Regions from separate parts of the Lysinibacillus sp. NPDC094177 genome, predicted to be linked through region 1. Evidence: riboswitches for the same ligand, from Rfam matches in the RefSeq annotation. Region 1 holds a riboswitch; each other region holds the start of a gene.
The links. Region 1 has a riboswitch for cyclic di-GMP ahead of ACQKNC_RS01095 (amidase). Riboswitches for the same ligand answer to the same signal wherever they lie in the genome.
Positions count from the first base shown of each region.

Region 1 (11,796 bases):
CAGGTAATATACTTGCTACGTTAAAGGGTTCATTAGATGTCGAACCAATTTATTTTACTTCTCATATGGATACAGTTGTCCCAGGTAAGGGGATTAAACCATCGCTTCGTGAAGATGGCTATATCGTTTCAGATGGTACAACTATTTTAGGTGCTGATGACAAAGCTGGTCTAGCTGCATTATTTGAAATGGCTAAACGCTTAAAAGAGCAAAATATTGAACATGGGGATATTGAATTTATTATTACGGCTGGCGAGGAAAGTGGACTCGTTGGAGCTAAAGAGTTAGATCCAGCTAAAATTAAAGCAAAATATGGCTTTGCTGTAGACAGCGATGGCAAAGTAGGCGGTATTGTAACTGCTGCTCCATTCCAAGCAAAAATTTTCGCTAAAATAATTGGGAAAACAGCGCACGCTGGTGTTGCTCCAGAAAAAGGAATATCAGCGATTACAGTTGCTTCCAAATGTATCGCACAAATGAAACTTGGTCGTTTGGATGAAGAAACTACAGCAAATATCGGTCGCTTTGAGGGTGGTCAGGCAACAAATATTGTATGTGATGAAGTAACAATACTAGCAGAAGCACGTTCTATCGACAAAACGAAGCTAGATGCACAAACTAAGCATATGCAAGAGACGTTTGAACAAGTTTCTGCTTCATTAGGGGCACGAGCTGAAGTAGAAGTGAAGCTAATGTACCCTGGATTCCGTGTAACAGAAAATGATAAAGTTGTTCAAGTGGCAATGGCAGCTGCACACAACATCGACCGCACACCAAAGCTTGGCATTTCAGGCGGAGGTTCCGATGCTAATGTTATTGCAGGCTTTGGCATCCCAACAGTAAATCTGTCGGTTGGGTACGAGGACATTCATACAACAAATGAAAAAATCCCAGTAGAAGAATTAGAAAAATTAGCAGATTTACTTGTTGAAATCGTTAAAGAGTCTGCGAAAAAATAACAACAGAATCGAAGGAAGTGAACGCATGGAAAGTGTAAAGGCAGTAGTTTTTGCTTGTGGTACAGAGGAATATGCAGTGCCTGTGGAACAAGCGATTTCGATTGAAAAGCTAGAGCATGTAACACCGATTCCTCATTTGCCTAATTATCTTCTAGGCTTTACAAGAATTCGTGGCGAGCTCGTACCTGTGCTTGATTTTGAGCGTATTCTTTATAATCGTTCTTCTAATGCTGCAACAGCACGGGTTATTGTGTTGAATACGGACGTTGTAAATTATGGATTACTTGTAACGGAAGCTCGTGAAATTCTTGATTTTGATGAGTCGGTATTAAAGCAAATGGGACTTGTCAATTATTCAAAAACACGATACTTTACAGCTGTGGCTAATCTTGAAAATCGTATGATCACATACGTTGACCCGAAAATACTTGTGAATTCATTAGAAGGTATACGTGAAATAATAAATTATTTACACAAAATGCTTGAAAATGAAAAAGAAAACGTAGAGGCATGAGTTTTTATAGGATTAATAAATCCAATACAACACTTCATAGTTGATGTTTTAGGCAGAATTACAAATTTGTGATTCTGTCTTTCTTTTTAACCTCTTTTCCATTTCGACTGGGCGCACTTTCCTGGAGGCGTCCAATAAGCCACATTACAAATAAGCATAAAAATGGATATGTCTTTCTATAGTATAAAAAGTAAACATTAATTTAGGGGAGGTTTTGTCATATGGATTCAAAGAAAAAGGAAACACCAGAAGAAAAAAGAGAGCGTTTAAAACAAACTGAATTAAAAAACAATGCTACAGGTTCTTTAAACGATGGAATAAATAGGGGAACTAGCGGAAATTTAAATGGTATGGGCTGGAAAGAGACGGTAGTGTTAGTTTTAGTGTTATTTATAGGATACATTACATATAAATTATTTTTCAGTTAAAGATATCAAAAGGAATCTTTATCTAATTTTGCATTCCTTTTTTCTCAATTGCTACACATACATCTTCCATATCATTCATCCAATATGTTCACCTTGATCATCACTACTACGTTTTTATGCTGATATAGTAAAAATAACCTGTGTTCTTATTAACTTATTTGAAAGTTGTTAATAAAATTATGCGTTTTACCTACAGACATTTTCATTCCAACGTCGTATTATGTAAAGCAAGAAAACTACTGTAAAAGGCAAACTTCACCGAAAGGGAAGGACGCAAAGCCATGAGTCTAAACACTATTTTAGTGCATGATTGTCAGGTTGCCAGGTTCTGTTCTATGAGCCTCGGCGAATAGAATGGAGATGTAATATATGGTAAGTCATTCACTATCAAAAGCAATCATTGTTTTTATAGTAACAATTGTAAGTACACTAGGATTAACAATGGGAAAGGTAGACGCAAAGGCCGTGCAAGATAGGGCTACTTGGTTGTGGGATACGACAAAGATTGTCGAAGATGAATCAGGAGTACTCTCATTTTTAGAAAGTAAGCAGGTAAATAAATTATATTTACAAATTAATAGTGATATAGCAAGTAACTATTACAAAAGTTTTATCGATAAAGCATCAGCAAAAGGTATAAAAGTATATGCGTTAGATGGTTCTGCAAACTGGGTTTCAACAGATGGCTATAAAATGCAGGATCAGCTGTTTGACTGGTTACATACATATAATGAAAATGCATCAGCAACAGAGCAATTTTCTGGAGTTCATCTCGATGTAGAGCCCTACTTAAATAGTGGTTGGAGCTCAAACCAAGTAAATACGATTGAATCCTATCAAACGCTTCTTACTAGAGCGAAAGGGGATACCGATCAATTACAATTGCCATTAGAAGTCGATATGCCATTTTGGTTTGACGAAATTACATACAATAACCCATTTGGGCAAGGTTTATTAGCGGATTGGGTAATTGACCAAGTGGAAAGTGTTTCGATAATGGCCTATCGAGATACCGCTAAAGACATAATAAAAATTGTTGAACATGAAATAAACTATGCAAATAAAGTAAATAAATCAATTATTATTGGTGTAGAAACCGGAGCCTCTGATGAAGGGAGAAATATTACCTTCTATGATAATGGAGAAGCTTACATGAATAAACAGTTAGCACAAGTTCATAAGTATTATGCCAATAAAACAAGCTATAATGGTTTTGCCATTCATCATGTTGATAGTTGGATGAATATGCAGCCGTAAAAAAATCCTCTCCAACAATAAGTTGGAGAGGATTTTCTTTGTTTTTACGAAAGTCGACCGCTATAGTCTTCAAATTTAAATTCACGAATGACTTTAATGCCTTCCTCATCGTTATAAGAAACGATTGATGGAAGATTAACACCATTAAACATATGATTTTTTACCATTGAGTAATGCGCCATATCTGTGAATACTAGACGATCGCCTGGTTGTAAAGGTTGTTCAAATGAATAATCACCTATCACATCACCAGCAAGACATGTAAGTCCGCCTAGACGATATGTGTAAGCTAGCTCATTTGGTTGACCTGAACCGATAATCATTGGACGGTATGGCATTTCTAGAACGTCTGGCATATGGCAAGTCGCCGATGTATCTAAAATTGCTAGGTCCATACCGTTTTTCTGCACATCAAGAACAGTTGCTACTAAATAACCTGTATTAAGGGCAACAGCTTCACCTGGCTCTAAATATACGAGAAGGTTATACTTGTCTTGAATGTAATTAATGACATTCACAAGCTTTTCTACATCATAATCGTCACGAGTAATATGATGACCTCCACCAAAGTTTAACCATTTCATTTGATGTAAGACATCACCAAATTTTTCTTCGACAACTTGTATAATACGCTCTAAAGTATCTGAGTTTTGCTCACACATTGCATGGAAGTGTAAACCATCAATACCTTCAAGCTGTGACTTGTCGAAATTGGCTAAAGTTGTGCCAAGACGAGAATTCGTGTAGCAAGGGTCGTAAAGGGCCGTTTCAATTTCAGAGTACTCAGGATTGATACGAATACCACATTCAATTGTTTTACCAGCAGATTTTACTTTGTCCTTATATTGATTCCATTGGTTAAATGAATTAAACACAATATGATCAACATAGCCAAGAAGCTCGTCCATTTCATGCTCTACGTAAGCTGGTGCATAGACATGCACTTCTTTGCCCATTTTTTCATAACCTAATCGTGCTTCAAATAATGAGCTGGACGTAATCCCTGCTAAATATTCACCCACTAATGGGAATGTTGAATGCATTGAAAATCCTTTTAAGGCAAGTAAAATACGGCAGCCTGTTCGATCTTGAATCGATTTTAAAAGCTCTAGATTTTTTGTTAATAATCGCTCATCCACTACGTAAGAAGGGGATGGAACTTTTGAAAAATCAATTGGTTTCATCGGCTTAATTCCTTCGTTTCTAAATCAAGGTCAAGTAATTCTGGATTGTGGCTTTCTTGCCATGGTAGACCCCATTTATTTAACGCATCCATGAATGGATCTGGATTGAAATCTTCGACGTTCCAAACGCCTGGTTTACGCCATTCACCGTTCATCACAAGCATCGCACCAATCATTGCTGGCACACCAGTTGTGTAAGAAATCGCCTGTGAACCAACCTCGTTATAACATTCTTCGTGGTCACATACGTTGTACACATAATAAGTTTTTTCTTTGCCATCTTTTAGACCGCGAACGATACAACCGATATTTGTTTTCCCTTTTGTACGTGGTCCAAGTGATGCTGGATCAGGTAGTACAGCTTTAAGGAAGTGGATTGGTTGAATCATTTGTCCTTCAAACTCGATAGGCTCGATAGAAGTCATACCAACATTTTCTAATACTTTTAAGTGTGTTAAGTATTTTTCTGAGAATGTCATCCAGAAACGAATTTGCTTTAAGCCTTTAATGTTTTTAGCAAGAGATTCTAACTCTTCATGGTATAACAGGTAAATATCTTTTGGCCCAATTTCTGGTAAGTTATACACTTCTTTTTTCTCAAGTGGTGCAGTTTCTATCCACTCGCCTTCTTTCCAGTAACGACCATTCGCAGTAATTTCACGAATGTTGATTTCTGGGTTGAAGTTTGTTGCGAAATGATAACCGTGATCTCCAGCATTTGCATCCACAATATCAATGTAGTGGATTTCATCAAATTCATGTTTTTGAGCATGAGCTGTGAAAACGCCAGTTACGCCTGGATCAAAACCGCTACCAAGTAGTGCAGTTAAGCCAGCTTTTTCGAACTTCTCTTTATAAGCCCATTGCCATTTATATTCAAATTTTGCCGTTTCAGGTGGCTCGTAGTTTGCAGTATCCACATAGTGTACACCCGTCGCTAAGCAAGCATCCATAATCGTTAAGTCTTGATAAGGTAGTGCTACATTAATAACAACATCAGGTCCAAAGGCTTTAATAAGCTCAATAACCTCTTCAGTATTGTCTGCGTCTACCTGTGCAGTATGAATCTTTGTTTTTCCGCCATCTAGTTTTTCTTTTAGAGCGTCACATTTTGAAACAGTTCTACTTGCGATACAAATCTCCTCAAATACGTCCGAATTTTGAACACACTTGTGTACCACAACACTGGCTACTCCGCCAGCTCCGATAATCAATGCTTTACCCAATTGTCTACCCCCAGGTTCATAAATAGTATTGTCAAACAAGCTGATTATACAGAAAATTGATTTACTACTCAATCATTGTTTTTAAATTTTCTACAAAAAAATTTATTTTTCTACAACAATAAGTCAAATTCAGAGGGGAATACCGCGAAAAAGGAAGCTTTTCGTGAAAAAAAATCCCTTAACTACATTTAGCAGAAAAGGGGAAAATTATTTTTTTGTTCAAAAAATTATGGTTTTGCTACCGAGTTATTTAGAAAAACGATTAGAAATTTGTTGTTTTTCATCCCCCCATAAATAAAAAAAGATAAGTAGTAATGTGCTTAAAAACCCCATTACAAGGGCATATGTGCTGAGGGCCACATCCACTTGACTTTGCATAGCATAAATGAAAATAACTCCTAGTGTTAACAAATTTCCAATAATAAGCGATACAAAATGAAATCGTCTATTCATAGCAAGCCCTCCTAATTTAGTTTACATGCCCTCAAAAAATGAAAACATGCTTCAATTATCTCATAATTCAGAAATTTATCCAACGTTTTTTAATTTTGAGGCTCATCCCCATAACGTAGGGTTGAATTCTGTTCCGACTGGGCAAACACGATGTTGTTCACGAAGGCGTTATCACAGGATGTAATGCTCTTAGCCTTCGTTCCTATAATTGCTCGCTCCATGGTCTCATCTGTGACGCTAATCCCCAAGGAGTAGCCCAATCGGAACGATAATCAACTTATTTACATAGTATAGGCTTCACAAATGTTATCCTTGTGGTGATGAATCATTTTGATCATCGTTTTAATAATAAGATTCTAGTTTAGTGAATTCCTATTACGCTAGTGCTATACAATTGGAGGACATAGGGTACTGTTAAAATAAAAGAATTATAGAAAAATTATAGCTATTTAGATTGTTTAGCATGATAAATGCTCTTTTTCTCTCTAAAGATGGTAAAATACCTATAATACTTTTCTTTTGGTGAAGGTGAGGATTTAAATAGTGATCAAACAGTTTGATGAGCAAGTCCAACAGATAAATGAATTATTTTTAAATGGTCGTGTGAAAGAAAGCTATCAATTAGCCAAAGCACTTCTAGCTAATAGTGCGTTTACAGAACAAGAATCATTTCCAACAATTCAACAGCACGTCGCATTGTTGGAAGCGAACGGTTATGCAAATATGCCAGTTCCTACTGCTGAAAAAGTGAAGCAAAGTGTTGAACGGACAGATGGCTCCTATCCAGAGCGTGATGTAATAGCTGCATATATAGGGAGTGAGGATGATCAGCAATTCGGTAAAGTAGTAGATGAATTATTAGCTGGATCGGTCGAGGCACAAGCGAATGCTTACTATACTATGGCTGAATACTTTGTTCTTGCTAAGGAGCATGACAAAGCACTTGTGCAATTTGCGGAAGCGATAAAACTACAGCCGAATAAAGCCCTTTACTGGGGAGCCTTTGCACAGTTTTTGAGTCGAAATGAAGGCAGTCCGTATTTAGCATTACGTCTTATTGAAGAAGCTATTCAGTTAGATAACATGAACCCTCGCTGGTACTATATTCAGGGGAATATTTTTTTACAGCTTGTCGCAGCTACAAAAAATTTAAGCTATTTACCTGCTCTAGAAGAGGCCTGGGAAAAGGCTAAGAAACGTTGCTCTACTAAACAGGTCGCATTAAAAGTGGACATTGCGAAATCCACTGATGTACTGTCACAATGGAAAAAACAAATGCTATAAGAGGAATGGGAAGCTGTCCTAAAAGTTACTTAAAGATAGATTTACTAATGTATAGGTAAAATTCAGGCCTGTTAGATGGATTTACTATATTGAGAAACAATTAGAAGAATCTGCTCCGTGGAAAGGTCGAAACCAGATGTACATGTGGGTGCAGAAGTTGTGGAAATTGCAACAAAAAAAAGTAGGTAAAAGATTTTTCTTGTACCTACTTTTTGCTAGTTTACGGACAAATACGACATTCTATTAACGTTGTTATAACAACGTCTTAATAGTTTTTGATCTTACCTCTATTACTTCTAAATGCGATTTAAACAATCCTTTTCCTTATTTTTAGTATCTGATCCTCAAAAATCAAATCAGATGTTAACCCATTTAGAGATATTAAATCCTTAATTGAAACACTCCATTCACTGGATATTCTATACAAAGTATCTCCCTTATTAACCTTATAGGTTTCGTAATCATCCAGTGGCCTATAATATAAAATTTCACCTTTTTCTTTGGTAGGATAATAACTATTTTTTAGAATGTTATTGTCAATTAATGTTTTTATCATTTGCGTTGCTCTGGTTTTATATGAGTGGTCTTGAACAGTTTTTCGTCCTTGTATCTGAACTTGTGATCTTTTTTGGGAATGATTAAGGAAGTATTTAATTTTCTGTACGGTTTCTTCTGGCGATAAAGAGACAACCAAATCTTTTCCAGGTATAAAATTTTTTCTTACTCCAGGTGTATCTACTGTTATTAGAAAGCCGCCGGATCCTAAAATTTCATAGGTCCGCTGTGTCAGTAAATCAGGATAATTTTGTAAACCTAATAAAATTTTCGCGGAACTGTACACTTTATTAGCATCATTATAATTTAGAAAACCATGAATCCATTCATTGGGTATTTCAAAGCCAAAATAATCACCCATTTTGTCCCAATTGTTCCCCCAAAAGTCAATACGAATATTCTCCATAAGAAGTGGTTTAATTAAAATATCCAAAGAACTATGGCGGTAATGTTCTGGATATTTGTGTAAAATATCTGGGTATGCATTTGCTACTATAGCAATATCAGATTCATATTCAGGATGAACATTAGTTGGATGGTGTATCGTTTCTTCGTAACCGAAATCTAAATGGTCAGAAGGTATTCCTAATTGTTTATAGGTTTCTACAGTATCGGGGCATAATGTAAAAATAAAGTCAGGTTTAATATTATTTACTAAAGGAATCGACCAAACATCTGTATATGCTGGGTCTTCGACAGCCCAATAAACCAACGGAATTTTGTGTGATACCATTTGTTTTCGAATTATCTTTTGCTTTTCTTTTGTATGTTCACTGCCCCAACCGATAGTAATAGCAAAATCAGGATTAAAATCTTCAATCATCTTGGATAGATCTTCATTATTTATAGACCCTGAAATAAGAATATCATGCCCATCCGCTTGAAACCCTCTTGCTAAACTATTAGTCCAAATTTCTCCGCTTTCTAAAAAGAGAATACGCATTGTTTCACCTCTATTATTATCTAAAAAGAGATTACAATTTAATTATTTCTTTTTTATCTTTAAAAAATGATTAACCTCAATTGTATCTGATTTAAGGCAATTTAAATGCTTAATTTCTTCAATGCTTACTCCAAACTTTCTTGATATACTCCATAAAGTATCATTTGGCTCAATGATATAAATTTCGTAGTTTTCCCGTAATGTATCCATATAATGAACCAATTTTCCTTCTCCAGAGCTTTTCGCACTTTTCGAAAGAATACCAGCACCGATGAGTGTTTCAATAATATAATTAGCCCGCTGCTCATAAGAGTATTTTTTTACGGTTTCCATACCTGCTTTCTTTACTTTATTACGTTCTTCAGGATGACTTAAATAGTATTTTACAAGTTCAATCGTTTCTTTAGAGGAATTACTTACGATAAGATCTTTACCTGTGGAAAATAATCTCCTAATTTCAGATGTATCATTTGTAAGCAAAAAACCACCTGACCCCAGCACTTCATACGTGCGCTGTGTTAATTGCGTATCATGATTTTGTATACCTAAAATAATTTCTGCTGAACTATACACTTTATTTGCCTCGGTATAAGGAAGAAACCCATGAATCCATTCATTGGGAATCTTCTTTCCAAGGATATGCTCCATTTGATCCCAGTAGCGACCCCAGAAATCAATTCTAATATTTTCCTCTAGAAATGGACTTAGAAGTGACCTAAGCGCTTTAAAACGGTAGTGGTCAGGCCTTTTTGTATATAGCATTGGATAACCGTTCGCAACAATTGCAATCTGAGCCTTATGCTTTTCATCAACTTCCGCAGGGGAATGAACACTTGAATGATATCCAAAATCCAAGTGTGCCGAAGGAATGTTTTTCTCTCGATAGAAATCCACTCTGGAAGGACAAATGGTGAACACAAAGTCGGGTTCAATGGTCTGAATTAGAGGCAGTGAAAAGGTGAATGTATACCCTGGATCTTCTGTAGACCAATAGACATGTGGAATATTTGTGGATGTAACACATTCTCGAATCATCTTTTGTTTTTCTTCTGTATGTTCTGCTGTGTGTCCCATCGTGAAAATTAAGTCCGGGTGAAAGTTTGATATCATATCCGTCATGCTGTCCTCAGTCAGAGGACCCGAAATCATGACGGTATGCCCAGCATCACAAAAACCGTTTGGAAGTCCGTAAATCCACATCGGATCACTTTCTAGAAACAATATACGCATAATATCCACTTCCCGTAAAAACTTAGTTCCATAGCATTTCACTTACTTTTACTAACTGATATCCCTGTTTTTTCAGTTCTGGTATGACGAGGTCCATTGCAGCTGCTGTAGGTTTTCCATTTAAATGTGCAAGTACAATGTCATTACCTGTAAGCTTTGAAAAAATACGACTAAAAATCGTATCTGCAGTTGGTTCTTGCCAGTCAAGAGTATCTATGCTCCAATAAATTGTAAAAGGAATATCAGTTTGACCTGCAGCTTCTAGAAGGGTTTTATTCCAATAACCAAATGGTGGGCGGAATAAAGGGCTGCCCTTTATCCCAAGAACTTTTTCAATACACGAAGATGTGCGTGTTAATTCTGCTAGGATTTCATTTTTGGAATACTTCGTTAGATCTGGATGACTATATGAATGATTTGCAATCTCGTGTCCATCTGATACCATTCTTTTCGCCAAATGAGGAAATTTTTCTACCCAGGCCCCGGTTAAAAACATGGTTGTTTGAATATTATGTTTTTTTAAAACATCTAAAATAGCTTCAGTATTTTCTGCACTATCGCCAGCATCAAATGTTAAGGAAACCATTTTGTCATCTTTTAAACCTTTAGAAAGGAGAACAGAGGGTAACTTTTTTGATTTGATATACTTCTTATCAATCTTTAAGAGTTGGCCGGCATATATAAAATCTGATGCTAATTCATTTTCTTTTTTAAGTTCTTCGACTGAAATACCAAACTCCTTTGAGATCTTTCCCAACGATTCTCCATGACAAATTGTATAATAATCGTATTTATTCACTTTATTTTCTGCTAATCTTATTTTCAAAGGGAGACCGGTATCGATTATATCTGAGGTTAATTCATTTAAATGCTTTAGCTGATCAATGGTTATCCCAAACTCTTTTGAAATATGATAAAAAGTATCCCCATTTTTAACGTTATAGATTTCAAAATTACCCTGTTGGAAGACTTTTCTTTCAATTCTTAAACTGTAGGTACTTTTCCTTTTGTCAAAGATTCCACTTTTCTCTAAAACTTCTAGCATATATTGAGCTCTTGCTTTATAAGAGTGTTTGTTTACCGTTTCAATGCCATACTTCTGGATTTTCTCCCTTTCTTTAGGGTGTTGAAGGAAATAATTTACTAATTCAATTGTTTCTTCAGGTGATGATGATGTTATTAATTCACTTCCAGATTTAAAGAGCCGCAGGACTTCAGGGGTGCTGTTTGTCAACAAAAATCCTCCTGATCCCAGTACTTCATATGTTCGCTGTGTCAGTTGTGTAGGCAGATTTTGCAAGCCAATGATGATATCAGAAGAACTATAAATTTTATTTGCAATTGTGTAATCTATATAGCCACGGATCCATTCTTTTGGGATTTCTACCCCCAAAAGAGGACCCATATTATCCCAATGATTCCCGTAAAAATTTATTTGAATATTATTTTCAATCAACGGTTTAATTAAATTTTCCATAGATTGGTGACGAAAATGATTTGGAAAATAAGAAAGTTTTCTTGGATATCCATTTGCAACAATAGCAACTGGTGAATAATATTGGGGATCAAATTCTACCGGAGAATGAACTTTAGGGTGATATCCAAAATCTAAATGCTCCGAAGGGATTCCTAAACTTCTGTAATAATCGACCATATCCCGGCAAATCGTGAATACAAAATCCGGATGGGCTCTGCTAATATAAGGAACTGTAAATATTTCCGTGGATGTTGGATCTTCTGTTGCCCAATATACATGAGGAATA
Region 1 is NZ_JBNNTW010000001.1:222,005-233,800, reverse strand. Features, by position in the region: gene ACQKNC_RS01110 (M20/M25/M40 family metallo-hydrolase) at 1-959, shown strand, start outside; gene ACQKNC_RS01105 (chemotaxis protein CheW) at 985-1,473, shown strand; gene ACQKNC_RS01100 (DUF6366 family protein) at 1,695-1,901, shown strand; cyclic di-GMP riboswitch class I at 2,139-2,227, shown strand; gene ACQKNC_RS01095 (amidase) at 2,271-3,158, shown strand; gene nspC (carboxynorspermidine decarboxylase) at 3,203-4,342, opposite strand; gene ACQKNC_RS01085 (saccharopine dehydrogenase family protein) at 4,339-5,568, opposite strand; gene ACQKNC_RS01080 (hypothetical protein) at 5,815-6,021, opposite strand; gene ACQKNC_RS01075 (tetratricopeptide repeat protein) at 6,565-7,305, shown strand; gene ACQKNC_RS01070 (glycosyltransferase family protein) at 7,613-8,803, opposite strand; gene ACQKNC_RS01065 (glycosyltransferase family protein) at 8,846-10,033, opposite strand; gene ACQKNC_RS01060 (polysaccharide deacetylase family protein) at 10,056-11,796, opposite strand, start outside.

Region 2 (7,598 bases), on a different contig from region 1:
GAATACGTTCGGCATTTCTTTGTTGGATCTAAATCAAATTTTTTTATTAATACTTCTCTTTTACTTTTATTATTGGTTCCCCGTAATTTAACAAATAAATCAATTACCTCTCCTCCTGTTAAATTGGGCCATAAATTGACATCACCCGGTACATAAGCCAATCTCTTGTGGATTTCCACTGCTTCATTCCAAGCATCTTTACCAAATAATTTAACTTCTCCATCAGTTGCCTTTAAAATACCAAGTAATACCCCTATCGTCGTTGATTTACCAGCCCCATTAGGACCAATGAATCCAAAAACCTCCCCACTCCGTACCTCAAAATTAACACCGTCTAAAGCTGTAAACTTCCCAAACTTCTTCGTTAAATTTCTAACTTCCAACACGTTCATGATTGATCCCCCTTATTTGTAAAAACTATATTTCAAAATTTCAGAATATTTTACCCATTCTTCGAGATACTCCTCCTTAACTCCTTCAAAGCTGTTTAATTGATTAATTACTTTCTCCCCAAATCCGAACATTGTCCAATTAAGAATATCAATCGCTTTTTGAATATCGATGTCCTCACGAAATTTAGAGTAGTCTATATTCTCATATATTTTTGTAACTCCCTCTTCGAAAATAGAATTAACTTTTTGTTTAATCTCCTCCTTCACTTCATCAGATTCCTCATGGACTGAAGAAAAAAGAAAATCAAATACCTGGGGGAATTTTCTTTGTATATGCAATTTTTTTAATCCTAATTTCTCAATTCTTATAAATATATCCGTTTCATTCAAATCTATATGCTCATATATTTTCTCAATGACTTGAATAGAGTATTCAATTAAATATAAATAAAGATCTTTCTTACTATTAAAATAATTAAATAATGAACCTTTAGAGATTCTTGCCTCTTTTACAATTTCATTTGTTGAAGCTTTGTCAAAACCACTTTGCACAAATTCTTTTATGGCGGCATTAATAATACGCTCTTGTTTTTCTGTTTTTAGGCTGTTAAATATGGAATTAATGATAATTATCTCCTTTCTTTAATGACCGATGTGGTCATATCCAATTTAACAAAAAATGACCATTGTGGTCAAATAAAAATTAAAAGGAATAAAGGACACGATTTTCTACCCGTCGCATCTCAACTTTTACATCAAGGTTAGAACTGTATTAGGCAACAAAAAAGAGGGGTTCTTTGCCCCTCTTTGATATCAATGGTACATCTTAATCAACATTGTTTGATCCAAAGTTATCAAGCAATGCACGCACTTCATCTGTTGATTTCGTGTTCATCAATTGATTTCTTAATTCACCAGCTCCACGGAATCCTTTAACATAAATTTTGAAAAAGCGATGAAGCCCAGAGATTGAACGTGGCAGTGCTTCCGCATATTGATCTTGAAGATCAAGCTGCAGTCTTAAAAGATCAAGGTACTCTTTACTGCTATGCTCTTTTGGCTCCTTTTCAAAAGCAAAAGGATTTTTAAAAATACCTCGCCCGATCATAACGCCATCAATACCATATTGTTCAGCAAGCTGCAGCCCAGTTTGACGATCAGGAATGTCTCCATTGATTGTTAGTAGCGTATTTGGTGCAATACGGTCACGTAATTTTTTGATTTCCGGAATTAACTCCCAATGCGCATCTACTTGGCTCATTTCCTTTCTTGTACGTAAATGAATAGAAAGGTTCGCAATATCCTGTTTTAAAATATGCATTAGCCACTCCTTCCACTCATTTACATCCGTATAGCCAAGTCGTGTTTTCACGCTGACAGGCAGTCCTCCCGCTTTTGCTGCTTGAATAAGTTCTGCCGCAACGTCTGGACGCAGTATAAGGCCACTACCTTTCCCTCTCGATGCCACATTCGGAACAGGGCAGCCCATATTAATATCGATGCCTTTAAATCCTAGTTCTGCCATGCCAATACTCATTTGACGGAAATATTCGGGATTGTCCCCCCAAATATGTGCCACCATTGGCTGTTCATCTTCTGTAAAAATCAAACGGCCACGCACACTTTTCATGCCCTCTGGATGACAATAGCTATCCGAGTTTGTAAACTCTGTGAAAAATACATCCGGTCGACCGGCTTCACTAACTACGTGACGAAATACAACATCTGTCACATCTTCCATTGGTGCAAGTACAAAAAATGGTCGTGGTAAATCACGCCAAAAATTATCTATCATTTTAAACTCAAATCCTCTCACTATGGATACAACTTCAAACTCTCAGTTAAAAAATATAAAGCCAAATATTCCACTTCTTTTACACTTATATCATGCTCAATAACTTATTATCAACACAAGTACATTTGGCATTTATAATTTGTGAAAAGCGGCAATGTTTATTTTAACGAAAATCGGTCCTGAATGGTATAAACAAAAAAGCAGATGGTATAGATTTTTTCTATATCAACTGCTTTTCTATTATACCAACTCCACCATGCTATCGCTTCATACTGTGGTGAGACTAGCTAATCGTGGAACTGTAAAATAACAGTAAAAGCAGACTGCCAATTAGAGATGCAATATCGCATTTCTAAACCGTCTGCTTTTTAATTTCAACGAATATTAAGTTAGCTAATCCAAAGAAACACACCCAATAAAAGCGATGTTCAAAAACACGCTTAAATTAGGTTTATTCAGCCAAGTACGCACTGCATTCACAATGTGACCCTATTTTTGATCGACCACTTTAGCTTTCCACACCATGATTTAATGAAGAAAGTAATTTTTCTGCATCATTTTTTAAATCTACAAGATACTCTGCTTCTTGAACTAGTTTTTGCATTGTATTTAATTCATCATCGCTAATTCCAACTAACTCTTCAAACATTTCTACTGATTCTCGCGAAATGAAAGAAATATCCCTCATTGCTTCCATAATTTGCAGAGAACTTGAAGATAATTCTTCTGTGCTTGCAGATGATTCCGCATTATTTTCAGCAATAATTTTTGTAGTGTCTACAATTTTTTCGAACATATTCTCGATTTCTAGTATTTTAGTATTTGTTTGTTCAAACTCTTCTGTTCCTTGCTTCATTGATATGACAACTTTGTTCGTCTCTTCTTGAATATTTTTTACAATATTCGAAACTTCATCAGCTGACTGACGCGATTGTTCAGCCAATTTACGAACCTCATCAGCAACTACAGCAAACCCTTTACCGTGTTCTCCTGCACGAGCTGCTTCGATAGCCGCGTTCAATGCTAATAAATTTATTTGCTCTGAAATCCCTGTAATTACTTTAACAATATTACCAATTTCGTACGATTTTTCTCCAAGTATATTGATTGCATCAAATGTCGTATTAATCGTTTGATTAAAATGCTCCATTTTCACCAACGAATCTTTTAACTTTTCATTACCTTCTTGCGTTAATTCTAACGTCGTATTCGATTGTTCTGAAATTTGGTTAGATCTTATAGATAGCTCTTCAATAGCCACTGTGATGTCTTCGATAGAAGTAGCACTCTCTTCAGTAGCGACTAGTTGCTTGTTTAATCCTTTACCGACTTCATCGATTGCGGCCCTTACAGTATCAGCCTTCTCAGTTGCGTAATCTCCATGTTCTAAAAGATTTTTACTTTTTTCATTCACATTATTTGCGAATTTATTAAATTGTTCACTTACTTGATCTGCTGATAATTCATTCATTCCATTTAGTGCCTCTTTATTAATATGGGAATGACGTATAAGTGAAAAATATCGGTAAGCAAAATACAAAGATGTACATAATAAAACTACAATAATCCCTAACATAATAGCTTCCATGAAAAAAATTCTCCTATTCTACTTACGTATGAGTGATGAAATTTTATAGTTCTCTTACAATGATGTAAATACCATCTGCTACAGTCGATGGAATACTGCTTAGATTTTCATTACTTTCATATTTATGAACAATATAGTCCCCTTCTACGTTTACGTATTTTGTCAGGCCATGATACTTCTCCAGCAAACGCATTGACTTTGGATTTGTCGCTTCAGCTAATACTAATCTTAAGCCTTCTTCTGTTGCTTTTTTTATTAATACATCGCCTAAACTTTGTACAATATCATGACGATTATGCTCAGCAATTACACCTAATAAAAATAAATGTAATACTTCTCCATCTTCCATATCTTTTCCATAACGTTTTTTATAATCTCCTAGGAAACGTTCATCAATATCCTCTAATACACGCATAACAATATTCATATCAGCAAACGTGCCTTCAAACATATCCCCTTCGATAATTTCAAGGACATTCGTATCTCCAACTAGTGAGCCTACAACATTTTGCTCTTTATCTAGTGCAACAGCACAGTATCCTTGATGAACATTTGCTTCAATATATTCCTTCGTAAATTGATAGAAATCTTCGTAAGGTAGTTTTAAGGCGTACCCGATAATTGGCTCTTGCACCCATTTACCAGCAACATCTACCCCAATAAATGTTTTTGCTAAACATTCTGCTGCCTTTTCAATTAAATCCGGTTGGTCTTTTGTAAGTATTTCATATGTATATAATTCCTGAATTGTATGCATCGTAAATTCCTCTTTCAAAATGTGACTATAGTTATTTAAAGATTAACCCATTGGTAATTGCGAAACATTGTCGACTACGGTTCCTGGGAAATTAACTCCCTCTAAAGCATTTCGCACTTGCACATATGCAATTTTAGAGGCTGGATTAACAATAAATATATCTTTAAAGCCTAGTGATGCATAAAACATTAATGTTTGTCCTAGATCTGCCGAAACCTTTGAAGGAAGAGGTGATTGATATGTTGCATCAACAACAAATGTATATGTATTTTTCTGTACTTTTGCCACTGTCTCTTCCAAATCTTTTAAATACTCCTCTACAAGAGCTGCTTTAATAAACCCTATTATTTGGACGTGTACTTCTTTTTTTGCTTCATAAATTGCCATTTTATATTTCTCTTTATCAACGACTATCATCTCAAATCTCCTTTTTATAACGTTCTTAAAACTGTTAGCATTTTTGTAATAAATATTACTAAATACATACATTTCTCATCTGTCGCTACGAACTGATTGGAATCAGTCCTTTTAATTTTTTTCCACAAAAAAAACTATCCCTGAACATTATTAGGATAGCCAAAAAATCACTTATTATCTTGGCAACCCGACTATCATTATCCAAGAGAATTTTAGACTCGTAGCTTTGCGTCCTTACCTTTCGATAAGTTTGCCTTTTTCAATTTTTTAAAATAACGCTGACATATTATATTTAAATTATAAATGTTTTGTCAAATTCTGTCGATAGTAGGTAATTTTCTCTAAAGAATATCGGATAAATTAGAGAATTTTTCCGTATATTTAAAGGAATGGACAAGAAAATACTGTTTGATGATTTTACAAAGAGGGCATCTCTTATTCTGCCCAGATTATAGGAAAAGCAAATGGCTACATGTTCTTTCACATTCATCTAATAAGAAGAATTAAATCAACAGAATACTAGAAAAAGTCATATAGAGTTTTGTATTTAATTGATGTTTGTTCTGACAGTAAGTTTTATCATTTTTTATTAAAAAATACACCTATCCCCAGATATTCCTGTATAAAAATAAATCAGCTACCTAATATCGATAAAAATTACCAATACTAGATAACTGACTTATCTCAGAAATTCACTCTAAGCTCTTTCGGTATTTTATAAATCCGTAAAAGTTGGTGGTTTCTTTTTGAAGCCTTTCGTCGTAATGAAAGCATAGATAAAACCGATTGCAAGCCAGATAAAGCCTATCTTCAATGTCATCGGTGATAAATTAATAAATAAGTAGAAACATATACCAAATCCTAGCCCTGGAATTAATAAATATCGAATTATTTTCTTTTCTTTTTTACGGAAGAAGTAATACACGATCACTGACAAGTTGACAAACATAAATCCAGTCAGGCCTCCAAAGTTCATTAATTCTGCTACGAAATTTACTGATAAAAAAAGTGCTCCTAAAACACTAATCACACACATCAATAAAATATTGTATACCGGTGTTTGATATTTTGGATGTAAATGTGTGAAAAACTTTTTCGAAAGTACCTCATCACGACCCATACTAAACATTAAACGAGATGCACTTGCTTGTCCTGTTAAACCAGCTGTCACAGTCGATACAATAATCGCAACCGTATAAAGAGTTGCAAGAACTGCACCACCTGCTTTTTCAGCTATATCAAATAAAGCCGTATCAGCTGAGCTAAAGTTTGTAACATCAGGCCATACGAGCTGAGCTACATACGCTTGCCCAATAAAAATAAGTCCTCCGATTAAACAAGCTAAAATAGCTGCCTTCCAAATATCATCTTTTGGATTAACTGCCTCTTCTGAAAGAGTAGTAATCGAATCGAACCCTAAAAACGAGAAGCAGGCCATTGCTGCACCAGAAATAATTGCAGACATAACGAATTTTTCATCGTTGAAGAACGGCACAACAGTAAAGAGCGACGTACCACTTTCCCCACCGACAATTGTCTTCACACAAAAAATAACAAAAATAACGACTACAATTCCCATAAACATAACGAGGATTTGATTTGTTTTTGCTGCGATGCCAATACCTAGAATATTTACAGTAGTTATAATACCTGCAATTAATAACACCCATACCCAATACGGAACAGATGGTATTAATGCATTCGCATATGAAGCACCTACCATAAATACAATGAGTGGCACTAGGACATAATCCATAAACATTGCCCAACCTGCAAAAAAACCTAAATGCGGATTGATCGCACGCTGTGTATATGTATAAGTTGACCCTCCATTTGGAAAAACAGCAGCCATTCGACCGTAACTATATGCAGAAAACATCATTGCAACCATCGCAATCAAGTAGGCTAATGGCAACATCCCACCTGTAGTCTCTGCTGCAAAGCCATAAATATAAGCTGGCGCAATCGGTGTCATAAAAGCAATACCATAAATGACTAAATCTTTTAATGTTAAAACACGTTTTAACTGTGGTGTATGATCATTTGGTGTTTGACTCATAGTCCATTTCCTCTCACACATTCATTGGTTCGTGTTTTGATAGTTCTTCCGTTACTAAATCAATTACTTCATCTGTACTCATCACTTGGCAATAAATTTGATTCATAATCATAATTTCAGCATCATGAAGCTGTTGCGTTGCAGCTGCACATGCATCTTCAACTAAAATAACTTCAAAGCCTGCGTCAGCTAAGCTTCGAACTGTTGAAGCAACACATTGATCTGTTACAACACCTGTACAAACTACTGTTTCAATGCCCATATTACGCAGTAAAAATTCATAATTCGTTCCACTTAATACGCTATCTGTCGTTTTATTTACAACAATTTCGTCATCAAGAGGCTTTAATTCATCCACCATCTCCGCTCCTGGGTCACCGATTGGCAATAAAATATTGTTCCATCCTGGACGGCGTTGTACAGGAGAACGATCTCGTCCATCTTTATGATGGCAAGCAATGCGACCAAATGTTACTTCTAATTTATTAGTACGGAAAAAATCTAAAAGCTTTTTATTGTTCGGAATCGTTAAATTGTCGATACGATCAAAAAAGTATTCCCACTGATCAAACATGCCCTTTTCTCTTGCA
Region 2 is NZ_JBNNTW010000018.1:20,009-27,606, reverse strand. Features, by position in the region: gene ACQKNC_RS20325 (ATP-binding cassette domain-containing protein) at 1-392, opposite strand, end outside; gene ACQKNC_RS20320 (TetR/AcrR family transcriptional regulator) at 405-968, opposite strand; gene ACQKNC_RS20315 (tRNA dihydrouridine synthase) at 1,219-2,187, opposite strand; gene ACQKNC_RS20310 (methyl-accepting chemotaxis protein) at 2,696-3,775, opposite strand; gene ACQKNC_RS20305 (hypothetical protein) at 3,819-4,532, opposite strand; gene ACQKNC_RS20300 (hypothetical protein) at 4,575-4,949, opposite strand; cyclic di-GMP riboswitch class I at 5,128-5,214, opposite strand; gene ACQKNC_RS20295 (APC family permease) at 5,665-7,008, opposite strand; gene ACQKNC_RS20290 (cysteine hydrolase family protein) at 7,022-7,598, opposite strand, start outside.
Region 2: another riboswitch for cyclic di-GMP. It lies ahead of ACQKNC_RS20300 (hypothetical protein); the one in region 1 lies ahead of ACQKNC_RS01095 (amidase).

Region 3 (11,796 bases), on a different contig from region 1:
TGTATTTTACCCGGCAATACTTGTCATGATTGGTATCACTGCAGTACTTAATGGGTTTTTACCAAGGCTTACCTATTTGATTTGGTTTTATTTTATGTATTCATTTATTGTCCTATATTTAGGAAACTTGATTCAATTTCCGAGTTGGTTAGGGAAGCTATCTCCATTTGGTCATGTTCCACATGTACCTATAGAGGAGGCAACCTTTATGCCGTTATTCCTATTAAGTGCAATTGGGGTAGGATTAATGATAATCAGCTTTATTGGTTTTCGGAAGCGTGATATTAAAAATTAGCATTACAAAACACAATTCGATGTTCATGCCAAACCACTTTATTGTCTAACTTTTAGGGGTGATCTCAATTTACCTTCGATATTTTTTATCTCTTTTCTTAAAAATACATTGCTTTTTCAATAATAATCTTATAGAATGTAGAACGATATAAATGAACGAAATAAATTTCCTTTAATACGGTCCAGAGAGGCTGAAAAGGGCTACATGATATTTTTAAAGCTAACAATATCTTTGTTTTCGCATGCCCTTTTGTCCTCTGTGACAGAAGGGCTTTTATTTTGCTAATTATACCTCTTTTAAAGGGAGTCCCGTGAGGCTTCAAAAGAGAATGGAAAAGAATTGAATAATCCATTCCCTCAAATAGGCTAAAAGAGATCTTTAACAATGAAAACTGGAGGATAGTAAGAATGGATTATCGTAAGAAAACAGTGGTAGCTTCAGTAGCTGGTTTAACGTTGGAAGGAATGGACATTATGTTTATTTCCTTTGCGATGACAATGATTATTTCGGAATTTAACATTGATCTCGCAACGGGTGGTTTGATATCTTCTATAACGAATATTGGCATGCTGTTGGGTGGTATTATTTTCGGGGTTTTAGCTGATAAGTATGGGCGGGTAAAAGTGTTTACTTATACCGTCTTGTTGTTTGCAATTGGTACAGCTTTAACTGGATTAGCAACAAATATTGAACAAATTTATATTTATAGATTTATTGCAGGTCTTGGTGCAGGGGGCGAATACGGCATTGGTATGGCGCTTGTTGCTGAGGCTTGGCCGAAGAATAAGCAAGGAAGAGCCTCTTCATATGTTAGTGTAGGTGCTCAATACGGAGTTATTTTAGCAGCATTACTAAGTGCCGTTATTCTTCCTACTTTAGGATGGAGAGCTTTATTCTTTGTTGGTGTGGTACCTGTAATTTTTGCTTTTATTGTACGAAAAAATCTTGAGGAATCACCAGAGTGGTTGGCTGCTCAGAAGAATAAAAAAATCGATAAGCAACATGAAAAAGGTAAGCTGGCACAACTATTTAAAACGCCGAGAACATCGATGACGACCATCACATTAATCGTTATGGCAACAGTTCAAATTGCTGGTTACAACGGCTTAATGATTTGGTTGCCGTCAATGTTGCAAAAATCTCAAGGTCTTTCCGTTTCAAGCTCGGCACTTTGGACAATTAGCACAGCAGTAGGCATGATTATCGGGATGCTAACATTTGGACGATTTATGGACCGATTTGGCGCAAAGCGTGCATTTGGTTTCTTTTTACTTGCTTCCGCATGTGCTGTGTTTTTATACTCTTATGCCACAGGAAGTGTCGCAATTTTAATCGGTGGCGCGATTGTCGGCTTCTTCTCAAACGGCATGTTCGCAGGGTATGGAGCTTTAATTAGTAGCTTCTATCCGGTGCAAATCCGAAGTACAGCAACAAACACGATTTTTAACTTCGGTAGAGCAATTGGAGGATTTTCACCGATCTTTGTCGGCTATATTCTTCAAAGTTATGATATGACGGTCGTAATGATCTACTTAGCTGCCTTATATTGCATTTCCTTTATCGTTATGCTAACTCTAAAAGGGGCAAGCAAGGCTCTACAACCAGTTGAAATTAATTAAATCAATTATGCCTGGCATAATTGCGTTCGGAATCGGCTTTGTGCTTAGGCCTGCGTGAGGGCCGACAAGATGTCGGTCATTTCGGTAATGCCACAGGACGTGGCGTTTTTACCGATGCAGGTCAGTTAGCCGTTATCGCATGGGTGCGATGATTTTAGGCTAACATCCTCTAAGAACTCCTTTTCGATTCCGTGACATCCGCCGGAGGCTTTAGGCCAACAGATGTTTTTTGTGCGAAAGCGCAGTGCTAACGTAGCGTCAGCAAAAGGGGTTCATTCTGTGCGAAAGCGTAGCGACAGGTACAGATGTTTGGACACCCGCTGAAAGATGTTAAAGCATGAAAGAACGAATTCCAATTTAAAAAAGGGATTCGTTCTTTTTGAAATTTATTATTATAATAAACCTTTTGAACGTTTTTCAGCCATTTCTACGAGGCGTTTTGTGATTTCTCCTCCGACTGAACCGTTTGCACGAGAAGAGGCTTCTGGCCCTAATTGTACATTAAATTCTTGTGCGATTTCATATTTCAATTGATCAACAGCTTCATGTACACCAGGAACTAGAAGCTTATTTGAACTACGATTAGCCATTTATCTCACCTCCTTGAGATTAGAATGGTCGAGAGTTAGCTAATCATACATGTTAAAAAGTAAAATGCACATTCTAAATACTATAGAAAGTAACTTTTGGAAAGCTAGCTAAAATTGTGTATGTCTCTGCTATAATAAAGTATGCTTCAGTTTCGAGGATAGGATTGTTAGAAGCGCTTTTACAGTCAAAATGGAGGTTTTTTAAATGACGAACAATGATATATTAATTCGTTTAAGATATGCACTAGATATCAAAAATAAAGATATGGTTGAAATTTTTAAGTTAGGCGGCATGGACTTTACGAAGGAAGAAGTATTGAACATGCTTATTAAAGTTAATGATGAGGAAGAAGCACCAGAAGAATACATCAAATGTAATAATAAAATGGTAGAGGCATTTTTAAATGGATTTATTACATTTAAACGAGGGTCGCAAAAGCCTAAGTCTGGTCAGCTAGAAGGACCACTACCTGTTTCTGGGAAAGAAAGCCCTAATAATATGTTATTAAAGAAAGTGAAGATTGCGTTAGCCTTAACGAGTGAGGAAATGCTCGATATTTTATATGACGGAGGCGTTAGCGTTTCGAAAGGCGAATTAGGTGCCATTTTAAGAAGTCCAAGTCATCGTAATTATAAAGAATGTGGCGATCGCTTTGTGAGAAATTTTTTAAGAGGGCTGACATATAAATATAGAGAAGAGTAAAATGGCTCAATATTAAAGTCTGTTCCTTATTAAAAAGAAGCGTTAAGTCAAGGCGCTATAATAAACGTTCTTTCCTGAATAATCAAGTGGGAATTTTAGTAAACATCCAATATATTAATGATTAACAAAGCAGCTGCGAATTTGTAGCTGCTTTTTTTTGAAATCCTTACGTAAATACCTTTGTTGTGATGAAAATTTTCTATAAAAAGCATTTTTTTCTTAGTTAAATCTAATTGACAACTTGTGGCGAAATTGTGTACACTAATATTGACATAAAGTTGTCACAAAGATGGAAAATAAATGTTCACGAACAGAGGGGTGCTTTTATGTTTGGTTTAGACATTTTATTAGTTGCTATCGCATGTGTTACTATCCCACTTGTTGTTGCTTCAGTTATGTTAGATATTTTTTATGCAGAAAAGAAAAAAGTTCGTTTTTCATTACGCCGTACATCTATGTGGTATTCATGCATGTTTGCTTTATCATTCATACCGTCAGTTTTAGTCATGGTACTAAATAGATAACGATCTTTAATATGAATAATCATTTAGGGGTAATTGATTATTTAAAATTATAGTAGCAGCTACAATATTACGTTGTAGCTGTTTTTAACTTCTTTCAGCAAATGTTTTATGTAACGTAAGTGAAACGGTAGCTACAAAAGTCTTTTGACCGAAAGCGTAGCGACTGGTACAGAAGTCTCCCCTCAATAGGTGGTGAGATAAACGCGGGTTTAAGTTACTTTTCAGTGGGTGAACAAACATCTGCTGAAAAGAGGAACTCAGGCTAAGAACTTCACATCCTGTGAAAACGCCTGAGTGACCGACGTCGTGTTGGCCTAAAGTTTCCGGCGGATGTCTCTGAAGAGTATTATGGATGAGCTGAGAAAATTATGTAATAGTACTCATTTTATAATATTAAAATTGTAAAAAATATGTGTATTTTTATCTAGTGACATTGACTACTTTTACCCATTATGTTAATTTTGTGAGGGAAAAGATGGGTAAATCTACTGTTAGGTAGAGACGCGAAGTTATAGGTCTAAGGTAGTGTATGCTATGCTGGCTAAGCAGGAGTACTAGTCAAGTACATATATTGCTAGTTATATTCTTTGATGCCTGTTTCTTTTGAAATAGGTTATTTTTTTGCCAAAAATACGATAAAGGAGGAAGTAATAATCATGAAGTTGTTGAAAAATGTTCCATTAAAATACAAACTTTTACTAACGGTTTCTATTATTGTTTTGCTTCTAATTGCTATTATTACTACGCAAAGTATTAGAGAATTAAACAATCGAATGTCTGGTGATTTAGAACAAGAGTTAAAAAGTGTTGGTTTATTGACAGCTATGAATCTTGATAGTGATGATATTAAAGATTTATTGACTGAAAAGGGAGAGACTAATGCTATATTTAAGAAAGTTCAAAAACAACTCGATAAGATTAAAGAAGAACAAGGAATTATGAGGTGGAGCTATATTTGGGATGTGCAGGATGCAAGTGGTATTAAACCGATAGGCTATACATCTAATTTGAACGATATAAATGAAGCTGGTGAAGTCGATACTGATTTAGCAGATGAACATGTGAAAACAGCTAATTTGGCAATTGAGAATAATAGTACTGAGGTAACCGATATTTACCAAGACCCTTATGGTTCATGGCGAACTGTATTTAGCCCAATTAAAGATGACAATGGAAAGCTCATTGCATTATTAGGTATTGATTATTCTGCGGACTACATAAATACGATCATTAAAACCAGTGTTATAAAACAGATTGTTATAGCTGTTATTGGAATTTTAATTTTATTAGTTTTACTTTACATAGTTATTGATCGTCTATTAAAACCACTTAAGAAAGTAGTAAATGCTGCAAATCAAGTAGCGAATGGGGAATTAGTAAATGTGGATTTAGAAATAACGAAGGACGAAATCGGAAGTTTATCTGAATCTATTAATACGATGGTTTCAAGTTTACAACATATCATTTTAAATATTAGAAATACATCTGATAATGTATCTTCAGCAGCTAACCAGCTAACTGTTAATGCAGCACAGACATATAATAGTGCAACAAATATTGCTCAAGACATGGGGCAAATCACGCAAAATTCTGAGGCTTCAATGGTTATGACTGAGGAAACAGCTGCTGCTATGGAGGAAACAGCGACAGGCATCCAGCAAATTGCTGACTCTGCTAATACAGCTGCTGAATCATCTATTTCTGCTTCTCAAGCTTCAGAACGTGGAAACCATATTGTTCAGAAAGTCATTGCACAAATGGAATTGATTAATGATTCTGTTGAACAAATAGGGACAACGATAAACGGATTACATATCAATACGAAAAAAATTAGCGATATTGTAAGTCTTATTACAGCAATAGCCGATCAAACAAACCTACTAGCATTAAATGCGGCAATTGAAGCTGCTAGAGCAGGAGAGCACGGGAAAGGCTTCGCTGTTGTCGCTGACGAGGTTAGACGATTAGCGGAACAATCATCACAATCTGCAACGGAAATATACAATTTAATTAGTACAGTCCAAGCTGATTCTAACGCTTCTATCGCTGTAATGGAAAAAGGTAAAGAAGATGTAAAGGCTGGTATGGAGTTTACAAATGAAGTAGGGGAAATCTTTAAAGAAATACTCGCTTCATCAGAAGAAGTTGCAAGTCAGATTCGTGAAATTTCGGCTGCATCTCAACAAATTTCTGCTTCTTCGGAGGAAGTTGCAGCATCTGTCAATAATATTAAGCAATCTACGGAGCAGTCATCTGAATTTTCGTCTAATGTGTCAAATGCAACTCAAGAGCAATTGACAACTATGCAAGAGGTGAAAGAGGCATCGTATTCATTAGGAAACACTGCAGAAGAATTGCAGGTACTTGTAGCAAAATTCAAATTGGAGAATGAATGATGTGTTGATTTTTCACGGAGTTACGAGGAAATTGAAGACAAAGTGAAATCAACTTTTATTTATCGATTTGTATTATTTTACATTTATTCTTTTGTAGACAAGATGAAACGAGAGCATTGAATTTCAATGTTCTCGTTTTTTTTTGTGCTGAAAAAATGACACTTAAAAATGATTAGTTATAGCTAGTTTATGTAAGAAAATTCTATTTATTGGTAAATAATGACATTGTACTGGTGGGATATTGTATAATTTATAGTTACAAATATTCTTATTTTGGAGTAAATATTCACGTGGAAAATGAAATAAAAAAATAATTATAAGGAGTTCATCGATGCGAAATAGCTTAAAAATCAAAATGTTAATGGTATTTTCAATTTTACTTGTTATATCATGTTTACTGATTAGTTTTCTTATTTATCGTTCTTCGTTGAATCTAGTGAAAGAGACAGTTGGTCTGCAAAACTTAAATATGATTGATCGGGCAATCTCCAAAGTAGATGTTAAAGGCTTTCAAAGATTTGAAATTGGAGCAAAAAAAGATGACAATTATTATAAATTGCAAAAAGAATTAAGCTCTGTTAAAAAGCTTTATAAGGTATCCAGTTTGTATACGATGACTCGGATAAAAAATGGTAAGGGATATGACTACTATTATATGGTAGATAGCGAACCGAAAAAGGATTCAACGATTGGTGTTAAAGAGGAATCACCCGAATCATATCCTAAAATTAAGCAAGTATTTGAAACAGGTAAAGTACAATTTCAACTATCAAATGATCCACAATACGGAGCTGTGCTTGCTATCTATGCACCGATAAAAAATACTGCTGGAGAAGTTATAGGATTATTAGGGGCAGACTTAGATGCTACAGAAGTATATGCGGACATGAATGCTAATCAAAAGAAAATTATATTGATTACGCTAATTGTTTTAATAGTAGGAATCTGTATCGTTTATTTCTTCACAAATTATTTAACGAAACCATTAAGAAAACTAACATCACAAGTAAAACAAGTTGGCAATGGTGATTTAACCGTAAAAATAGAAACAGATCGAAAAGATGAAATAGGTGTTTTAACAAATGCATTTCAACAAATGGTACTAGATTTACAAAATATTATCATTGGAATCAATTCTAATTCTAAACAGCTAATCGAAACGACTAACGGAGTGGCAAAAAGTAGTGAAAAGGCAACTGAAGCGATTAGTCATATTTCGGCCTCCATCCAGGAAGTGTCGGCTGGAGCGCATGCACAGTATAAAAGCTCAGAGGAAAGCTCTGCGACATTAGAGCAAATGTCAGAGGGCATTCAACAAATTGCCGAGGCTTCTTCAAATGTATCTCAATTATCATCTATTAGCTTACAAAATGTAGAGCTTGGAAATGGAAACATTGAAAAAGTGATTCATCAAATGAATATTATTAATGAATCAGTTCAATTATCCGCACATGCAATAAAAAAACTAGAGAGTCAATCAAATGAAGTATCACTTATTATTAATATGATTCGTGATATTGCTTCACAAACGAATCTACTTGCATTAAATGCTGCGATTGAAGCAGCTAGAGCTGGTGAATCTGGAAAGGGCTTTGCCGTAGTAGCTGAAGAAGTAAGAAAGCTTGCTGAGCAGTCAGAAAAATCGGCAAATAGCATATCAGATTTGATTTCTAAAATAAATGAGGATACGAGCTTAACGGTGCAAACTATGAATGTTGTAACAGAAAATGTAGAAGATGGTTTACAAACTGTTGAAGAAGCTGGGAAATCATTTGAAAGTATTCTTCAATCTATTCAGGGCGTAGTATCTCATACAAAACAAGTTTCTGTAACTTCAGAAGAAATGTCTGCATTTTCTGAGGAGATTACAGCAGGAGTTTTGGAAACAACGATGCTTGCTAATAAGGCTGCAAAGGCAACAGAAAGTGTTGTAGAACGTACGATGGAACAAGAAAGCTACAATCAAGATATTCTCCATTCTATTTTAATACTGAACAAAATGGCAGAAGAACTTGAAAAATCCGTTTCAAAGTTTGATGTAGATGCTAAAAACGAAGATAATTCCCATAGAAATTAAGAATGAAAAGATAATCGTTAGAATAAAATTTCTATTAATAAGGATGAAATAATCCTATCGATTATCTTTTTGAGGGTGGGATATGGATGAAGACCTTTTTTCTTTTATGTCTAGGGATAATCTATTTATTACTAGCAAATTCAGTCGAAACGGCTATATTTAGTAAGGTATATTCTTTAATTGGTCTAGGGCTATTAATAGCAGGTGTTATTCGGTATGTGAAAGAGCGATATATCTATATCAATGAATTAAATGAATTGAAAGAGGCAAGTGAAGAAGAGCTTTTGGCTATCCCTCATACACATTGCATCATCTCAAATGATTGTTTAAGTGCTTTATTATTAAATGAACCTTCTAATACACTTTTCCTTGTAAGTCGAGAAGATTTAGAAGAGGAATTGATAAAAAAAGAAATCCCATTCAATAAAATATATGAAGTTGCTATAGTAGAAGACGAAATGTATATTGCAAGGACAAGCAATAACTTAATTAGTGGTTCATTACTTGGTGAAGATATGGATATGGAAGAAGAATTAGATGAAGAGGACCCGGAGTATAACACTGTGTCTCAATTGACATTGAAAATTGTAGCTGATAACCTATCTGACCCTATTCTAGAATATGTTTTTATGGATAATAGTGAGCCTATATCCAGAGAAGAGGATGAGTATCAAGAAGCGCTAGAGTTATGTGAGGATTGGTTTAAGAAGATCAGTGTTATTATAAAACGTTATGAGCTTGAAAGGGTTCCAATTAGACATTGGCAATAAACTATTATTTAGAAGAGAAAGCTATCTCGAACGTAATTGTCGAGATAGCTTTTTCTAGGAAAGATTACAATGTTCAGATATCTGCTTGAAGTGCTGCTTGAAGTGATCAGGTATCGTCCGAAACAGATTGGATTAACACCCGAACCTTAAATTTTAAATTGCTGTAATTGAATATTTAGCTCTTCAGACATACCAGCGAGCTGATTTGCACTCCTTGAGATTTCTTCCATTGTAGCGGCTGTTTCCTCTACAGTTGCTGTTGTTTGTTCTACTCCAGCTGCAGACTCTTGAGAAATAGAAGCCATTTCATCAACTGAGACATTGATAGACTCAGAATTTTGAGCAACTTTGTTTAAATTGCTTGAAATGGTATTTATGTTAAGAATCATTTCTTCAACGGCTTCCGAAATTTGGTCAAATGTTTCATTTGTTTGATTTAGTTGGGCGGTTCCTTTTTTTACTTCCTCATAGCCGGATTGCAGAGCGGTTGTTACATTGCCTGTTTCACCTTGAATACGGTTGACGATTGTTGAAATATCAGTAACAGAGAATTGAACTTGTTCGGCAAGCTTACGAACTTCATCGGCAACAACAGCAAAACCTTTACCATGCTCTCCTGCACGAGCTGCTTCGATGGCAGCGTTTAAGGCAAGTAAATTTGTTTGGTTTGAAATATCATCAATGACAGAAACAAGTTTGGAAATTTCAGCAGACTGCACATTTAAGCCTTCAACTTTTTTCACTGAATCTAAAACTATTTCATTAATGGTTGCCATTTGTTGTGTTGATTGTATCATTAAGCCTTTACCTGTAGTTGTTAAATCTTGTACATGACTTGAATGCTCTTTTAATTCAATGCCTTCCTGTGTTGTTTCATGAATACTACGCTGGAAAGAAGCCATGGTTTCGGCTAAATCACCTGCTGTAGATGCTTGTGTTTCTGTGCCAGAGGCCAGCTCCTGCATAGTTACGGTAATTTGTTCTGTACCCGTTTGTACTTCATTAGAAGATTGGGCCAGCTCTTCACTACTAGCTGCTACTGTTTCGGAAACAGCATGGATTGAGCTTATCGTTTGCTTTAATTTTTCATTCATATCATTTGCGGAAAGCATTAATTGACCAATTTCATTATGATGAGTTATTGGAAGTAGTTCATGTTGCAAATTGCCATCCGCTAATTCGCTCATGCGCTTTGAGACAGTCACAATAGGCTTAGAAATATTGTTAGCAGTGACTATGGCAATTAGGATACCTGCAATTGTTAATACAATGCTAAAGATTATTCCAACTGTTTTATTGCTTAAACTTGTTGATACTACGTTGTCTCCTACCTTATTAATGGCATCTGAGTGTTTATTGGCCAATTCTTCATAACCAGTACGAACTTCAGTTACAAGATTATTTATAGCAATTAGATTTTTTAATGCTAATTCTTTATCGCCTTTTTTATAAACATCGAATACTTCGGTATTTACGCGATTACTCCATGTACGTGCTTTTTCTACTAGCGCTTCTCGCTCAGGTGTATTTTCGTATTTCGACATAATACTATTGCTTTCCTCAGCGATTTGTCGATATTCATTAAAAGTTTCTATGTATTTTTCTTTACCTGATACAACATAGCTTAAAGCTGCAGAGAGACGAACACTCATAGACATTGCTAAATTTTTACTTGCAGCTAAGACAATTAAATCTTCTTTCACTAAACCTTCTGCTTGTTTTTCCATCTTATTATTAGAAATGTAAGTATAAGTTGTAAAACAAACAACTAATGCTAATAAAAGAAGAAATGAACTTAATATTCGAGCTTTAAGTGTTTTAAACTGAAAAATACCTTTCATCTTTTCCCACCCTTTGTGTTAATTTTCAATGGTCTTTAAAATAAAAATTGTTATATTACAAATATTATTTTATAACTAAATCTTTATAGAAATAAACCTTTTTAATGTAAATTTTAAAAATAGTTTATTTAGTACAATAACATTTTTGTGTTAACGAGGTAGGTAGTAAAAAATATATGTCTTAAGTGCAATTTTGAATTTTTTTTAATATCTTTAAGTATTTTTTCCTACCTAATGAAAAAGCACTTGCTGCAAAAGTGCACCAAGTGCTCCTAAATGTATCTTCATTCAGCAAAATGTTGTTGTAGCGACAGCAACAAATGTTTTCTGTGCGAAAGCGAAGCGACAGCAACAAATGTTTTCTGTGCGAAAGCGAAGCGACAGCAACAAATGTTTTCTGTGCGAAAGCGAAGCGACAGCAACAAATACGCCAAGGCGTATTTGATTATTGTTTTTCTTTTTTAGCTAGTCGCTCCCATTGTAATAATGATGGATATGGATCAAATGCCCATTCTGTACGTCCATTGAACTTATATATCCCATAGTGAAGATGAGGTGGGAATTTTCCTGATGTCCCTTCTTTACCGTAGCCAGAGCTACCAACATAACCGAGAACAGTCCCAGGTGCGACAAGATCTCCTACTTTAATCTTCTTATTATAACTACCAAGATGGGCATAATAATGATATGAGTTATGATTATCTCGAATTCCTATGCGCCAACCACCAAATTGGTTCCAGCCCTTTATTTCCACTACTCCATAAGAGGTAGAAAGCACAGGAGTACCATAGCTAGCGAAGATATCTGTTCCTTCATGAATGCGGCGTCCCCCCCAGCCCCTATTAGCACCCCATGTACTACGATAGCTGTAATCGTAATTAGTAGGGATTGGGAATGTGTGGGCATCGAGCTCAGTAGATTTGAAATGACTGTACATTTTGGAAATGGTGAAGATTTGATTTACGGCCTGTTCACTTCCGT
Region 3 is NZ_JBNNTW010000018.1:29,439-41,234, forward strand. Features, by position in the region: gene ACQKNC_RS20330 (ABC transporter permease) at 1-295, shown strand, start outside; gene ACQKNC_RS20335 (MFS transporter) at 703-1,914, shown strand; gene ACQKNC_RS20340 (alpha/beta-type small acid-soluble spore protein) at 2,307-2,504, opposite strand; gene ACQKNC_RS20345 (DUF1456 family protein) at 2,710-3,207, shown strand; gene ACQKNC_RS20350 (hypothetical protein) at 3,534-3,731, shown strand; cyclic di-GMP riboswitch class I at 4,200-4,285, shown strand; gene ACQKNC_RS20355 (methyl-accepting chemotaxis protein) at 4,388-6,127, shown strand; gene ACQKNC_RS20360 (methyl-accepting chemotaxis protein) at 6,459-8,204, shown strand; gene ACQKNC_RS20365 (hypothetical protein) at 8,291-8,974, shown strand; gene ACQKNC_RS20370 (methyl-accepting chemotaxis protein) at 9,121-10,815, opposite strand; gene ACQKNC_RS20375 (M23 family metallopeptidase) at 11,261-11,796, opposite strand, start outside.
Region 3: another riboswitch for cyclic di-GMP. It lies ahead of ACQKNC_RS20355 (methyl-accepting chemotaxis protein); the one in region 1 lies ahead of ACQKNC_RS01095 (amidase).